DNA from 2 places in the Kitasatospora sp. NPDC087271 genome. Region 1 is predicted to be linked to the other one. Evidence: riboswitches for the same ligand, from Rfam matches in the RefSeq annotation. Region 1 holds a riboswitch; the other holds the start of a gene.
The links. A riboswitch is a leader RNA that binds a small molecule or an ion and turns the genes downstream of it on or off. The one in region 1 is predicted to bind thiamine pyrophosphate.
Positions count from the first base shown of each region.

Region 1 (4,745 bases):
GGTTCAGCCGCTCCATCATCTCCGCCATCGTGGGCTTGGACGTTTCTCTTGCGATCAGGTCCTGCATGAATGCCTGGAGCGACTTGCCGGCCTGGGCCGCGCGGACCTTCAGGGTCTGGATCTGGTCGTCCGGGACATCTCGGATGGTGAGTGCCGTCATATCTGCACTCTAGCGCCACTAGCTGCAAAATGCAGAACTCCATCCGACCGGATCACGCCTCTTTCATGGGCTTGATCAGCAGCGGCGAGTACGGCATACCAGCTCCTCACCGAGGGTGACTGGAACGGCGCTCAGCGTAGTACGCCGGATGTGCCCGCGTCCGAAGTCCGGACAAGTGTGTTGCCGTCCGCCTTCCGTGCGCAGACACGGTGCCGCCCCGGCAAGCGTCGAAGCTCACCGGGGCGGCAGCGAGGTGCAGCTGGACGTCATTCGGCCAGCGGGAGGTAGACCCGGTTGCCCTGGGCGGCGAACTCGGCGGACTTCTCCGCCATCCCGGCCAGCGCCTCGGCGTCGAACTCGGTCTCCACGGCACTGGACCCGTCACCGTGCTCGGCGCGGATCTTCTGGCTGATCTTCATCGAGCAGAGCTTCAACCCAGAACCAGCACATTCACGCTGGCCAACCACACTGGCGCACCGCCCGGACCGGACGAGACCGTCAGTACGGGAGCAGAACCGTGGTGTCGAGGGTGAAGCCGAACGGCTCGGGGATGTGGATGACCTCCCCGAAATCGGCGTCTTCCCTCATCCGATAGCGACCGGCCTCGGGCTCCCTGAAGAGCGTGACGGTCTTCTGCGCGGCGTCCACCAAAAGGTAGAGCGGGATCTGCATCAGCGGGTAGTCACGGAGCTTGCCGACCCAGTCGTTCTCCGGGTTCGACGGCGAGACGATCTCGACTGCGATGAGAGCCAGCTCGGCCGGAACCCTGTTCTCCGTGGTCGTCATGGCGTCTTCGGGGAGATACGTGAGGTCTGGGTTTCGCAGCTTCGACACCTGAGGAGAGGTCAGGTCCATGTTTCCCGTGGAGAGGTATCCAGCCGGAGCACGGGCCTCGAACTGTCGGCGGACAACGGAGAGGTTCCGCTCGTGGATGGCCGAGGGCGACGCCTGCATGATGACGATGTCACCAGAGAACTCGATCTTGAAGTTCGCCGGGGCGGACCTGCGGAACTCCTCGATCAGGGCGAGGTGCTCAGGGTTCATCTGTCCTCCTGGGGTATGGCCCAGCACCACGCTACCGGCTGATGAGGAGACGCTGCCCCAGGACAGCCTCTTCGGTGTCAAGGGACAGCGCCATCGTCAGACCTTCGTCAGTCGGCCAGCGGGAGGTAGACCTTGTTGCCCTGGGCCTTGAACTCCTCGGACATGGCCTTCATGCCCTCGACGGCTTCCTCGTCGTACTCGGGCGAGGCCGCACCGTTGCCGAACTTCTCATTGATGCTTTTGCTGATCTTCATCGAGCAGAACTTCGGGCCGCACATGGAGCAGAAGTGGGCCGTCTTGGCGGGTTCGGCGGGGAGGGTCTCGTCGTGGAAGGCGCGGGCGGTCTCCGGGTCGAGGGCCAGGTTGAACTGGTCCTCCCAGCGGAACTCGAAGCGGGCGTCGGAGAGGGCGTCGTCCCAGTCCTGGGCGCCGGGGTGGCCCTTGGCGAGGTCGGCGGCGTGGGCGGCGATCTTGTAGGTGATCACGCCGGTCTTGACGTCGTCGCGGTTGGGCAGACCCAGGTGCTCCTTGGGCGTGACGTAGCAGAGCATCGCGGTGCCCCACCAGGCGATCATCGCGGCGCCGATGCCCGAGGTGATGTGGTCGTAGCCGGGGGCGACGTCGGTGGTGAGCGGGCCGAGGGTGTAGAACGGCGCCTCGTCGCAGATCTCCTTCTGGAGATCCATGTTCTCCTTGATCTTGTGCATCGGGACGTGGCCCGGGCCCTCGATCATCACCTGGACGTCGCGCTCGCGGGCGATCCGGCCGAGTTCGCCGAGGGTCTGCAGTTCGGCGAACTGCGCCTCGTCGTTGGCGTCCGCGATGGAGCCGGGGCGCAGGCCGTCGCCGAGCGAGAAGGTGACGTCGTAGCGCGCGAGGATGTCGCAGAGCTCCTCGAAGTTGGTGTAGAGGAAGTTCTCCTGGTGGTGCGCCAGGCACCAGGCGGCCATGATCGAGCCGCCGCGCGAGACGATGCCGGTCTTGCGGCGGGCGGTCAGCGGGACGTACCGGAGCAGGACGCCGGCGTGGACGGTCATGTAGTCGACGCCCTGCTCGCACTGCTCGATGACGGTGTCCCGGTACACCTCCCAGCTCAGCTCCTCGGCCTTGCCGTCGACCTTCTCCAGGGCCTGGTAGAGCGGCACGGTGCCGATCGGCACGGGGGAGTTGCGCAGGATCCACTCGCGGGTGGTGTGGATGTTGCGGCCGGTGGAGAGGTCCATGACGGTGTCGGCGCCCCAACGGGTGGCCCAGGTCATCTTCTCCACCTCCTCCTCGATCGAGGAGGTGACGGCGGAGTTGCCGATGTTGGCGTTGATCTTCACCAGGAAGTTGGTGCCGATGATCGCCGGCTCCACCTCGGGGTGGTTCACGTTGACCGGGATGACGGCCCGGCCGCGGGCCACCTCGGCCCGCACGTACTCGGGGGCGAGGCCCTCGCGCAGCGCCACGAACTCCATCTCGGGGGTGACCACGCCCCGCTTGGCGTAGGCGAGTTGGGTGACGGCGGCACCGCCGCGGCCGCGCAGCGGGCGACGCGGGCGGCCCGGGAAGACGGCGTCCAGGTTGCGCAGGTTTCCGCCGCGCGGCGAGGTGTGCTTGATCCCGTCGTCCTCGGGGCGCGCCTCGCGGCCGTCGTACTCCTCGACGTCGCCGCGCTGGCGGATCCAGGCGTCGCGCAGGGCGGGCAGGCCGCGCCGCACGTCGGGTTCGTAGGCCTGGTCGGTGTACGGGCCGGAGGTGTCGTACAGCGGGACGGTCCTGCCGTTGGTGAGCTGCACCTCGCGGTACGGGACCCGCAGGTCGGGCCGGGAGCCTTCGCGGTAGGCCTTGCGCCAGGCCGGGGTGGGGTAGCCGGTGCCGGCGCTGGTGACGGTGGCGGTGGCGGCCTCGGTGCCGCTGTTCCCGGTGCCGCTGTTCCCGGTGCTGCGGGCAGGCTGCGGCTGTGCTTCGAACGTGGTCATCTGACCTCATACTCCCTACGCCGGCATTACCCGGTCAGGTTCCTGCGGTCGACGCAGCCGTCGGTCCGTCCGTCGACGTCCCGGTCAGCGCCCTCTCAGCCCGGTGCTCCGAGCTCCCGCGTCGGCAGGCGGTGTTGCCTGCACATGACGCCCAACACCGTAGCGAGCCGATCGCCGCAGGTCCAGCACGCCTCCGGCCGGCCGGACCCCGCGCCAGGAACGTCGAAGGCCCGGCCCCCCGTCCGGGGGGGCCGGGCCTTCGACGGTTGCTCAGCCCTTGGCGGCCTTCTTCACCAGGACCACCACGGCGGCGGCGATGCCGGCGACGACCAGCACCTTGATCATGATGCTCAGCAGGGCGCCGACGACGCCGAAGACGAATCCCACGATGTTCCAGAGCAGCACCAGGACCAGCACCGGGATGACGATGTTCCGCACCCAGGAGGGCAGCGACTTCCAGAGCTCAGCCATGACCGTTCCTTCTCTCCCCGTGGGGTCGGCTGCCGTCCGGTGCCGCATCCCGCTTGCTTTCGGTACTTCGATCGTACGGGGACACGAGTGCCGGAACGAGGCCCGTCGGCCCGGAGAGAACCCCTAGATCACCCCGACCCGGGGCCCCGGGGAGACCCGGGTGCGGGCCTCGGGGACGACCCCCGACAAGGGCCCCGCACCCCCTGCGACCAGCGGTCAGACCGGCCAGCGCTCGCCGCGCCAGGCGGCGTCCCAGAACATCCACTCGTAGCGCGAGGTGGTCGTGAAGTGCTCGACGACCCGGCGCCGTTCGGCCGGGGAGATCTCCTCGCCGAGGCGGTCGGTGAGCGCCAGCACCCGGCGGACGACGGACTGGAACGCCTCGTCGCCGTAGGTGGCGATCCACTTGGCGTACAGCGGGTCTGGGGAGCCCTGGGCGAGCAGCGCCTCGCCGACCCGGGCGTAGATCCAGTAGCAGGGCAGCACCGCGCCGACGGCCTCGGCGAAGGAGCCGCCGTAGACGGTGGCCAGCAGGTAGCTGGTGTAGGCCCGGGTGGTGGGCAGCACCGGTTCGGCGGCGGCCTGCTCGGCGCTGCCGCCGAAGGCGGTCAGGAACTCGGCGTGCATGCCCTGTTCCGCGGCCAGCGCGCCGACCGCGTCGTCCGCGAAGGCCCGCACGTCCTCCTCGCCGGGCGCCTTGGCGGCGCAGACGGCGAGCGCGCGGGCGTAGTCGCGCAGGTAGTGCGAGTCCTGGACGACGAAGTGGCGGAAGGCCGCACGCGGCAGGGTGCCGTCGGTGAGGCCACCGATGAAGGGGTGGGCGAGGATCTCGGCGTACACCGGCTCGATGGCCGCCCAGAGTTCTTCCGTCAGGCTCTTGCTCATGCCCAGGACCCTAGACGGTCGGTCCGCGGGCGGTCAGCCCTCGGGCGGGGAGAACACCACCAGGACCCGCAGCTCCTCGGTGACGTGGTGGAAGCGGTGCGGGGTGCCGGCCGGGACGTAGACGACGGTGCCGCGCCCGACCGTGGCGGTCTCGGCGCCGACGGTCAGTTCGGCGCGACCGCTGATCACCTGGTAGATCTCGTCCTGGTCGTGCGCGGTCT
Region 1 covers NZ_JBIUYQ010000002.1:635,548-640,292, reverse strand. Annotated here, with positions in the region: gene ACIO9K_RS05975 (FitA-like ribbon-helix-helix domain-containing protein) at 1-160, opposite strand, end outside; partial or broken gene ACIO9K_RS05970 (phosphomethylpyrimidine synthase ThiC) at 427-609, opposite strand; gene ACIO9K_RS05965 (Uma2 family endonuclease) at 659-1,204, opposite strand; gene thiC (phosphomethylpyrimidine synthase ThiC) at 1,312-3,168, opposite strand; TPP riboswitch at 3,164-3,298, opposite strand; gene ACIO9K_RS05955 (DUF5326 family protein) at 3,439-3,639, opposite strand; gene tenA (thiaminase II) at 3,856-4,524, opposite strand; gene ACIO9K_RS05945 (cupin domain-containing protein) at 4,558-4,745, opposite strand, start outside.

Region 2 (8,428 bases), on a different contig from region 1:
ATCACCGAGGTCGGCTCGCTGGTCGGGTAGCGCGGGCTGGGCCGGGTGGAGGCCGGCGGCTCGGCGTCCAGCTCGGCCGGGGTGAGCGTGCGGCGGATCCGCTGGAGGGCGGCGAGCAGTTCGACCGCGTCGTACGGGCGGGCCTCGGCCGTCCGGGCGCAGGCGCCGGCCACTATGGCGTCCAGCCCGGGGCCGACGGCCGGGGCGATCAGCGAGGGGGCGGGGACGTCCTCGTGCAGGTGCTTGTACATCACCTGGACGGGGTTGTCGCCGGTGTGCGGGCGGCGGCCGGTGAGCATCTCGTAGAGCAGGATGCCGGCCGCGTAGACGTCGACCCGCTGGTCGGTGGGGGCGTCCGGGAGGATCTGCTCGGGGGCCAGGTAGGAGACGGTGCCGAGGACCGTGCCGCCGGTCGCGGTGCTGGTCGAGGTGGGCGCGCCGTCGGCGGTGCCGAGGACCCGGACCAGGCCGAAGTCGGCGACCTTGACCAGCCCGTCCTCGGTGATCAGCACGTTCTCCGGCTTGACGTCCCGGTGCACCAGCCCGGCCCGGTGGGCGGCGCCGAGGGCGGCCAGCACCGGCTCCAGCACGTCCAGCGCGGCCCGCACGGACAGTGCGCCGCGGTCGCGCAGCAGGTCCCGCAGGGTGCGGCCGGGCACGTACTCCATGGCGAGGAAGACGTTGGCGCCGTCCGCGCCCTGGTCGAAGACGTTCACCACGTTCGGGTGGGAGAGCCGGGCGACGGCCTTGGCCTCGCGGATGAACCGGGCGGTGAAGCCGTCGTCCCCGGCCAGCGCGGGGTGCATCACCTTGAGGGCGACGACCCGGTCCAGCCGGGTGTCGGTGCCCTTGTAGACGGTGGACATCCCGCCGGTCGCGATGCGCTGCTCGACCCGGTACCGGCCGTCGAGCAGGGTACCGATCAGGGGGTCGTGCAGTGCCATGTCCACCCGGAGAGTCTAGGGCCGCAGGCGGCAGCCGGACCCGGAGGACATCGCCTCCGGGCCCGGCTGTGCCCGGTTTGTGACACGGCACACGCGGGTGGGTGCCGGGCGCCAGGGCGTCAGAACGCCGGGTGCTCGCGGGTGTCCAGCTCCGCCCGGCCGGCCATCGCCGAGGAGGCCTCGGCGTGGAACCGGCGCGGGATGCGGCCGGCCCGGTGGGCGAACCGGCCCGCCTCGGCGGCGTGCCGCATCGCCTCGGCCATCAGCACCGGGTCCTGCGCCCTGGTCACCGCGGAGGCGAGCATCACCGCCGCGCAGCCCAGCTCCATCGCCAGCGCGACGTCCGAGGCGGTGCCGGCGCCCGCGTCCAGGATCACCGGGACGCCCGCGTCCTCCACGATCAGCTGGAAGTTGTGCGGGTTGCGGATGCCCAGGCCGGAGCCGATCGGCGAGCCCAGCGGCATGATCGCCGCGCAGCCGACGTCCTCCAGCTTGCGGGCCAGCACCGGGTCGTCGTTGGTGTACGGCAGCACCGTGAAGCCGTCGTCGACCAGGGTCTCGGCGGCGTCCAGCAGCTCGATCGGGTCCGGCAGGAGGGTCCGCTCGTCGGCGATCACCTCCAGCTTCACCCAGTCGGTGCCGAGCGCCTCGCGGGCCAGCCGGGCGGTCAGCACGGCCTCCCCGGCGGTGAAGCAGCCCGCCGTGTTGGGCAGCACCCGGATGCCGTTGCGGGTCAGCACGTCCAGGACGGAGCCCTGGGTGCCGGCGTCGACCCGGCGCATCGCCACGGTGGTCAGCTCGGTGCCGGAGGCCAGCAGCGCCCGTTCCAGGATCTCCAGGCTGGGTGCGCCGCCGGTGCCCATGATCAGCCGGGAGCCGAAGGACTCCCCGGCGATGGTCAGCAGGTCGTCAGCCATGTCAGCCTCCCTGGACGGCGGTGAGGATCTCGATCCGGTCGCCCGCCGACAGTTCCGTGGCCGGCCACGAACTGCGCGGCACCACGGCCTCGTTGAGGGCGGCGGCGACGCCGCTGTGGGCGGCGCTGAGGGTGGCCACCACCTCCGCGAGGGTGGTCGTGGCGGACACCCGGCGGGGCTCGCCGTTGACGGTCAGCCCGATCTCGGCCGGCGTGGTCTGGGCCGGTGTGATCTGGGCCGGTGTGGTCTGGGGTGGTGCGATCTCGGTCATGCGGAGGCCTTCGTGGTGGAGCGGTCGGGGGAGAACCGGGTGGGTGTGAACGGCTGTGCAAGCTCGGGGAGTTCGCCGGTCGCCAGGTACTCGGCGAGCAGGTCGGCGGTCACCGGGGTGAGCAGCACGCCGTTGCGGTAGTGGCCGGTGGCGGCGACCAGCCCGGGCAGCGCGGTCGGGCCCAGCAGCGGGGCGTTGTCCGGCGAGCCGGGACGCAGCCCGGCCGAGGTCTCCAGCAGCAGGAGTTCGGTGATGCCCGGCACCAACTCGTGGGCGTCGCGCAGCAGTTCGTACACCCCGCCGGCGGTGACCGTGGTGTCGTAGCCCTGCTCCTCGGTGGTCGCGCCGATCACCAGCTCGCCGTTCTCCCGGGGCACCAGGTACAGGTGCTGTCCGCGCACCACCGCGCGGACGTTGCGGGACAGGAACGGCCGGTACGCCTCGGGGATCCGCAGCCGCAGGATCTGCCCCTTCACCGGGCGGACGGCCGGCAGCACGCCCTCCGGCAGCCCGGGCAGCCGGTGGCTGTGCGGGCCGGCCGCGAGCACCACCTGGTCGGCCCTCCGGGTCTCGCCGGTGCCGAGCCGGGCGCCGACCGCGCGGCCGTCCTCGACCAGCAGCCCGACGGCCTCGGCCCGGTGGAGCACGACCCCGGCGAGCTCGCAGGCGGCCACCAGGGCGGTCAGCAGCCGGCGGGGATCCACCTGGTGGTCGTCCGCGACGTGCAGGCCGCCGCGCACGCCGGGGGCGAGCATCGGCTCCAGCCTGCGGGCCTCCCGGCCGGTCAGCCAGGCCGAGTCCAGGCCGAGCCGCTGGTGGAAGGCGTGCAACTCGCGCAGTTCCTCGCGGTCGTCGGAGTCCAGCGCGACGGCGATCGTGCCGCACCGGCGGTACCCGGTGTCCAGGCCGCCGCTCGCCTCGGTGAGCTCGGCGGCGAAGTCCCCGTACCGCTGGTTGGAGGCCATGCCGAGGCGCAGCAGCGGCTCCTCGCCGTACTGCAGCTCGGTGACCGGGGCGAGCATCCCGGCCGCGACCCCGGCCGCCCCGCCGCCGGGGGAGGGGTCGACCACGACGATGTTCCCCAGCCCGCGCCGCGCGGCGCGCCAGGCGACGGCGAGGCCGATGACGCCCCCGCCGATCACCAGCACGTCGGCGTGGGTTTCCTCGGGCAAGCGTGACAAGGCTGCTCTTCTCCCTTCGCCGGAATGACCCGGATCAGGTTCGGACGGTCGCGGGCCGTGCCAGCCCGCCTCTCAGCCCGGTACGCCGGGCTCCCGTGATGGTGCCCCCACCATAACGCCGGGGGCGGGCCCGGCCGAAGGCCCGTACGCGGGGTGGACGGGCCGGTGGCCCCGGCAGGGCGCTGAGTACAGTGACGGGCGTGGCAGAGCTGAACGGAACGGATCAGGTGGTCGTCGTCGGGGCCGGGCTGGCCGGGGCGCAGTGCGCCCTGAAGCTGCGGCAGGGTGGCTGGCGGGGGCGGATCACGCTGGTCGGGGAGGAGCCGCACGCGCCGTACGACCGGCCGCCGCTCTCCAAGGACGTGCTGCTCGGCAAGGCCGACGCCACCACCCTGGACATCGACTACCCGCACCTGGGCATCGAACTGCTCACCGGCCGCCGCGCCACCGGCCTCGCCCCCGGCGTGCTGCACACCGACGCCGGCGACCTCCCCTACGACGCCCTGGTGATCGCCACCGGCGCCACCCCGCGCGCCCTGCCCGGCGCCGAGCGCGCGCACCTGCTGCACACCCTGGACGACGCGCTGGCGCTGCGCGCCCTGCTGCGGCCCGGCCTGCGGCTGGTGCTGGTCGGCGCGGGCTGGATCGGCGCCGAGGTGTCCACCGCCGCCCGCGCGGCCGGCTGCGAGGTGACGGTGGTCGAGGCGGGCCCGGCGCCCGTCCCCGGCGCGCTGCCGGCCGAGGTCGGTTCGGCGATGGCCGCCTGGTACGCCGAGGCCGGTGTCGACCTGCGCTGCGGGGTCGGCGTGGCCGCCGTCGAGGAGGGCGCGGTGCTGCTGGCGGACGGCTCGCACCTGCCCGCCGACGAGGTCGTGGTCGGCGTCGGCGCCCGGCCCGCGACGGGCTGGCTGGCCGGTTCCGGCGTCGAGCTGGACGGCACCGGCGCCGTCCTGGTGGACGGGCGGCTGCGCACCGGCCTGCCCGGCGTCTTCGCGGCCGGGGACTGCGTCAGCTACCCGTCCGCCCGTTCCGGCGCCCGGCTGGCCGTCCAGCACTGGGACCACGCGTTGCAGTCCGGCGAGGCCGTGGCGGCCGCCGTCCTCGGCGCGGACGCGCCGCCGTACGACCCGGTGCCGTACTTCTGGTCGGAGCAGTTCGGGCGGATGGTCCAGTACGCCGGGCGGCACGCCGAGGGCGACGAACTGCTGTGGCGCGGCGGCCCGCAGGACGCCTCCTGGACGGCGCTCTGGCTGCGCGACGGGGTGCCGAGCGCGCTGCTGGCCGTCGACCGGCCGCGCGACCTCACCCAGGGCCGCCGGCTGATCGAGCGCGGCACCGCGCTGGACCGGGCCCGCGCGGCGGACCCCTCGGTGCCGCTGAAGTCGGCGGTCGCGGGGTAGCGGCTGGTGCGCGGGGGGCTGTGGAGGTGGCAGTCTGGTGGCGTGAGTGAGATTGAAAGCAAGATTGAAGCCCTGGTTTCCGAGTGGATGTACCTGCCCGACATCTCGGAGCAGTGGGGGGTGCGCGTCACCGAGGTGCGCGACCTGGTCCGCAGCGGCGGGCTGATCGCCGTCCGGCGGGGCCCCAACAAGTCGCTGCAGGTCCCTGCGGCGTTCATCGACGGCCAGGGGCTGGTCAAGCACCTGTCCGGCACCCTGACCGTGCTGCGCGACTGCGGGTACAACGACGTGGAGATCCTGGAGTGGCTCTTCACCGAGGACCCGTCGCTGCCCGGCAGCCCGATCCAGGCGCTGCAGGAGAACCGCGGCACCGAGGTCAAGCGGCGCGCCCAGGCGATGCTGATCTGATGGCGGCGGACGCACCGCGCCGGCGGCTGGCCGACGCCCGGCTGTACCTGTGCACCGACGCCCGCCGGGAGCAGGGCGACCTCGCCCAGTTCCTGGACGCGGCGCTGGCGGGCGGGGTGGACATCGTCCAGCTCCGGGACAAGGGCCTGGAGGCCAAGCAGGAGCTGGCGGCCCTGGAGGTCTTCGCGGACGCCTGCCGCCGCCACGGCAAGCTGCTGGCCGTCAACGACCGCGCCGACGTCGCGCACGCGGCCCGGCCGGACGTGCTGCACCTCGGGCAGGACGACCTGCCGGTGCCGGCCGCCCGGGCGATCCTCGGTGACGAGGTGCTGATCGGCCGGTCCTGCCACGCCGAGTCCGAGGTGGACGCGGCGCTCGCCGAGCCCGGCGTGGACTACTTCTGCACGGGCCCGGTCTGGCCGACCCCGACCAAGCCGGGCCGCCCGGCGCCGGGCCTCGGCCTGGTCTCGTACGCGGCGAAGCAGAGCACCGACCGGCCGTGGTTCGCCATCGGCGGCATCGACCTCGGCAACCTCGACGAGGTGCTGGCCGCCGGCGCCCGCCGGATCGTCGTGGTCCGTGCCATCACGGCCGCCGACGACCCGCAGGCCGCCGCAGCCGAGCTCGCCCGGCGGGTGCGCTCGGCCTGACGGCCCCGGGGGCCGTCACCGTTCTCCGTACCTGCGGATCCCCCTGCGTGCGGATCTCAGTACTTGCGGACGGTGGCGGCCTCGGCCAGGGCCAGCAGCACCGTGCGGGCCTGCTCGTCGGCCAGCGGCGCCGCCTCCAGCGCGGCCAGGGACTGCCGCATCAGCTCGTCGATCCGGCGCTCCACCCGCTCGGGCGCGCCGCTGCGGGCCACCAGGTCGCGCAGCCCGGTGACCTCCTCGGGCACCAGGTCCGGCGCGCCGAGCCGCTCGTCCAGGTGCCGGGCGTCGGCGGCCGGCAGGCCCCGCATCGCGTGCGCCACCAGCAGGGTGCGCTTGCCCTCGCGCAGGTCGTCCCCGGCCGGCTTGCCGGTGACCGCCGGATCGCCGAAGACGCCGAGCAGGTCGTCCCGCAGCTGGAAGGCCTCGCCCAGCGGCAGCCCGAACGCCCCCAGCGCCGCCACCAGCTCCGGGCCGGCCCCGGCCAGCAGCGCGCCGACCTGGAGGGGGCGCTCGATCGTGTACTTCGCCGACTTGTAGTGCAGCACCGTCTGCGCCCGGTCGAGCGCGCCCTCGTCGGCGGAGTCGCCGGCCACCGGCTCCAGGACGTCCAGGTACTGGCCGACCATGACCTCGGTGCGCATCAGGTCGAACACCGGCTTGGCGGCCAGCACGGCGGCCGGCTCCAGGCCCGAGCGCAGGAACAGCTCGTCGCACCAGATCAGCAGCAGGTCGCCGAGCAGCACCGCCGCCGAGGCGCCGTACTGCTCGCGGTCGCCGCGCCAGCCGTTCGCCCGGTGCAGCGCCTCGAAGCGGCGGTGGATCGAGGGCAGGCCGCGGCGGGTGTCGCTGCGGTCCATCAGGTCGTCGTGCACCAGGGCGCTCGCCTGGAGCAGTTCCAGCGCGGCCGCCGCGTTCGCGATGCCCTCGTCGCCGGCCGGGCCGCCGGCGCCGCGCCAGCCCCAGTAGCAGAAGGCCGGGCGCAGCCGCTTGCCGCCGTCCAGCAGGAAGTCGCGCAGGGCGTCGGCGGCGGGCACGAGCTGCGGGGAGATCTTGTCCAACAGGGCGGACTGGCCGTCCATGAACGCGGCGAGGGCGGCGTTGACGCGCGCGCGGACGTCCTCCACGTCTATGGGGTTGGCCGGCCGGTTGCTGGACGAGGTCACGATGAGGCTCCGCTGGTTCGCTGGGGTGCAGCAAGCGTAGCGGGGTAGCCGGGAACGAATGTGCGAGCGGGCGTGCGCGCGGGCGTGCGGGCGCACCCGGCGCGGGCCCCGAACGCCGGTCGGAATCCGACGGACCACCGGACGGAGTATCGTCCACCGCTTGTCTCAATCCGTGGTACCGAGTTGTCCGGCCCCTTCGAACGCCGGATAACCTGCCAGCATGGCACTCGGCATCGCTTCCACCAGACCGGACCGCGCACTGACGGTCCGCGAACTCCTGGCAGCCGGAAAGCGGTCCTTCTCCTTCGAGTTCATGCCCCCGCGCACCGAGGTCGGCGAGCAGAGACTCTGGGACGCCATCCGCCGGCTCGAACCGCTGGACCCCAACTTCGTCTGCATGACGTACGGCGCGGGCGGCTCCTCGCGCGAGCGCACCGTCAACATGGTCGGCCGGATCGCCACCGAGACCACGCTGACCCCGGTCGCTCACCTGACCGCCGTCGACCACTCGATCGCCGAACTGCGCAACATCATCGGCCAGTACGCCGACCAGGGCGTGCGCAACGTCCTCGCGGTCCGGGGGGACCCGCCCGGCGACCCGATGGGCGAGTGGGTCAAGCACCCCGACGGCGTCACGTACGCGTACGAGCTGGTCGAGCTGATCAAGGGCATCGGCGACTTCTGCGTCGGCGTCGCCGCCTCGCCGAACATGCACCCGCGCTCCACCGACTGGGACGAGGACATCCGGCACTTCGTCGGCAAGGTCCGGGCGGGCGCCGACTACGCGATCACCCAGATGTTCTTCGAGGTCGACGACTACCTGCGGCTGCGCGACCGGGTCACCGCCGCCGGCTGCGAGACGCCGATCATCCCGGAGATCATGCCGGTCACCAACGCCAAGCAGTTGGAACGCTTCCCCCAGCTGAGCGGCTCCGCCTTCCCCGCCGACCTGGAGGCCCGGCTGCGGGCCGCCGTCGACGACCCGGCGGCGCTGCGCGCGATCGGCATGGAACACGCCACCGCGATGGCCGAACGCCTCCTCGCCGAGGGCGCGCCCGGCCTGCACTTCATCACGCTCAACCACTCCACGGCGACGCTGGAGATCTACCAGAACCTCGGCCTGCACCAGCGCCACGCGTAGGCCCCGTCGGGGGTCCTGTGCCGGGCCGATCGGGCCCGCGGGCCAAGACGTTCACCGGCCCGTCACCGCCCCGACGGTGACGGGCTCGGTCGTGTGCGCCCCGGCCGCGACCGGCGGGAACGCGATGCGGTACCCCGGCCGTTGAACCGGTACAGTCGCCGCACACGCGCGGCGAGCGCGGGCACGCGACTGGAGGTAGCGGGCGGATGGGCATCGGATACCTGCTGCTGTACGTCGCGTTGGCGGTGGTGGCGCTCTGGCTGGTCGCCGAGGTCCTGCTGCAGAACCGGGCCCCGCTGCACTGGCGGGCCCTCGCCCTGGTCGGCTTCCTCGCAGTGGCCGCCGGCATGGTG
Region 2 covers NZ_JBIUYQ010000016.1:148,246-156,673, reverse strand. Annotated here, with positions in the region: gene pknB (Stk1 family PASTA domain-containing Ser/Thr kinase) at 1-944, opposite strand, end outside; gene ACIO9K_RS25475 (thiazole synthase) at 1,064-1,861, opposite strand; gene thiS (sulfur carrier protein ThiS) at 1,863-2,132, opposite strand; gene thiO (glycine oxidase ThiO) at 2,129-3,304, opposite strand; TPP riboswitch at 3,308-3,420, opposite strand; gene ACIO9K_RS25460 (FAD-dependent oxidoreductase) at 3,505-4,713, shown strand; gene ACIO9K_RS25455 (Rv2175c family DNA-binding protein) at 4,756-5,121, shown strand; gene thiE (thiamine phosphate synthase) at 5,121-5,771, shown strand; gene ACIO9K_RS25445 (polyprenyl synthetase family protein) at 5,828-6,934, opposite strand; gene metF (methylenetetrahydrofolate reductase [NAD(P)H]) at 7,155-8,075, shown strand; gene ACIO9K_RS25435 (hypothetical protein) at 8,282-8,428, shown strand, end outside.
Region 2: it holds a riboswitch for thiamine pyrophosphate, as region 1 does, so the genes downstream of both, thiO (glycine oxidase ThiO) here and thiC (phosphomethylpyrimidine synthase ThiC) in region 1, are expected to answer to the same signal.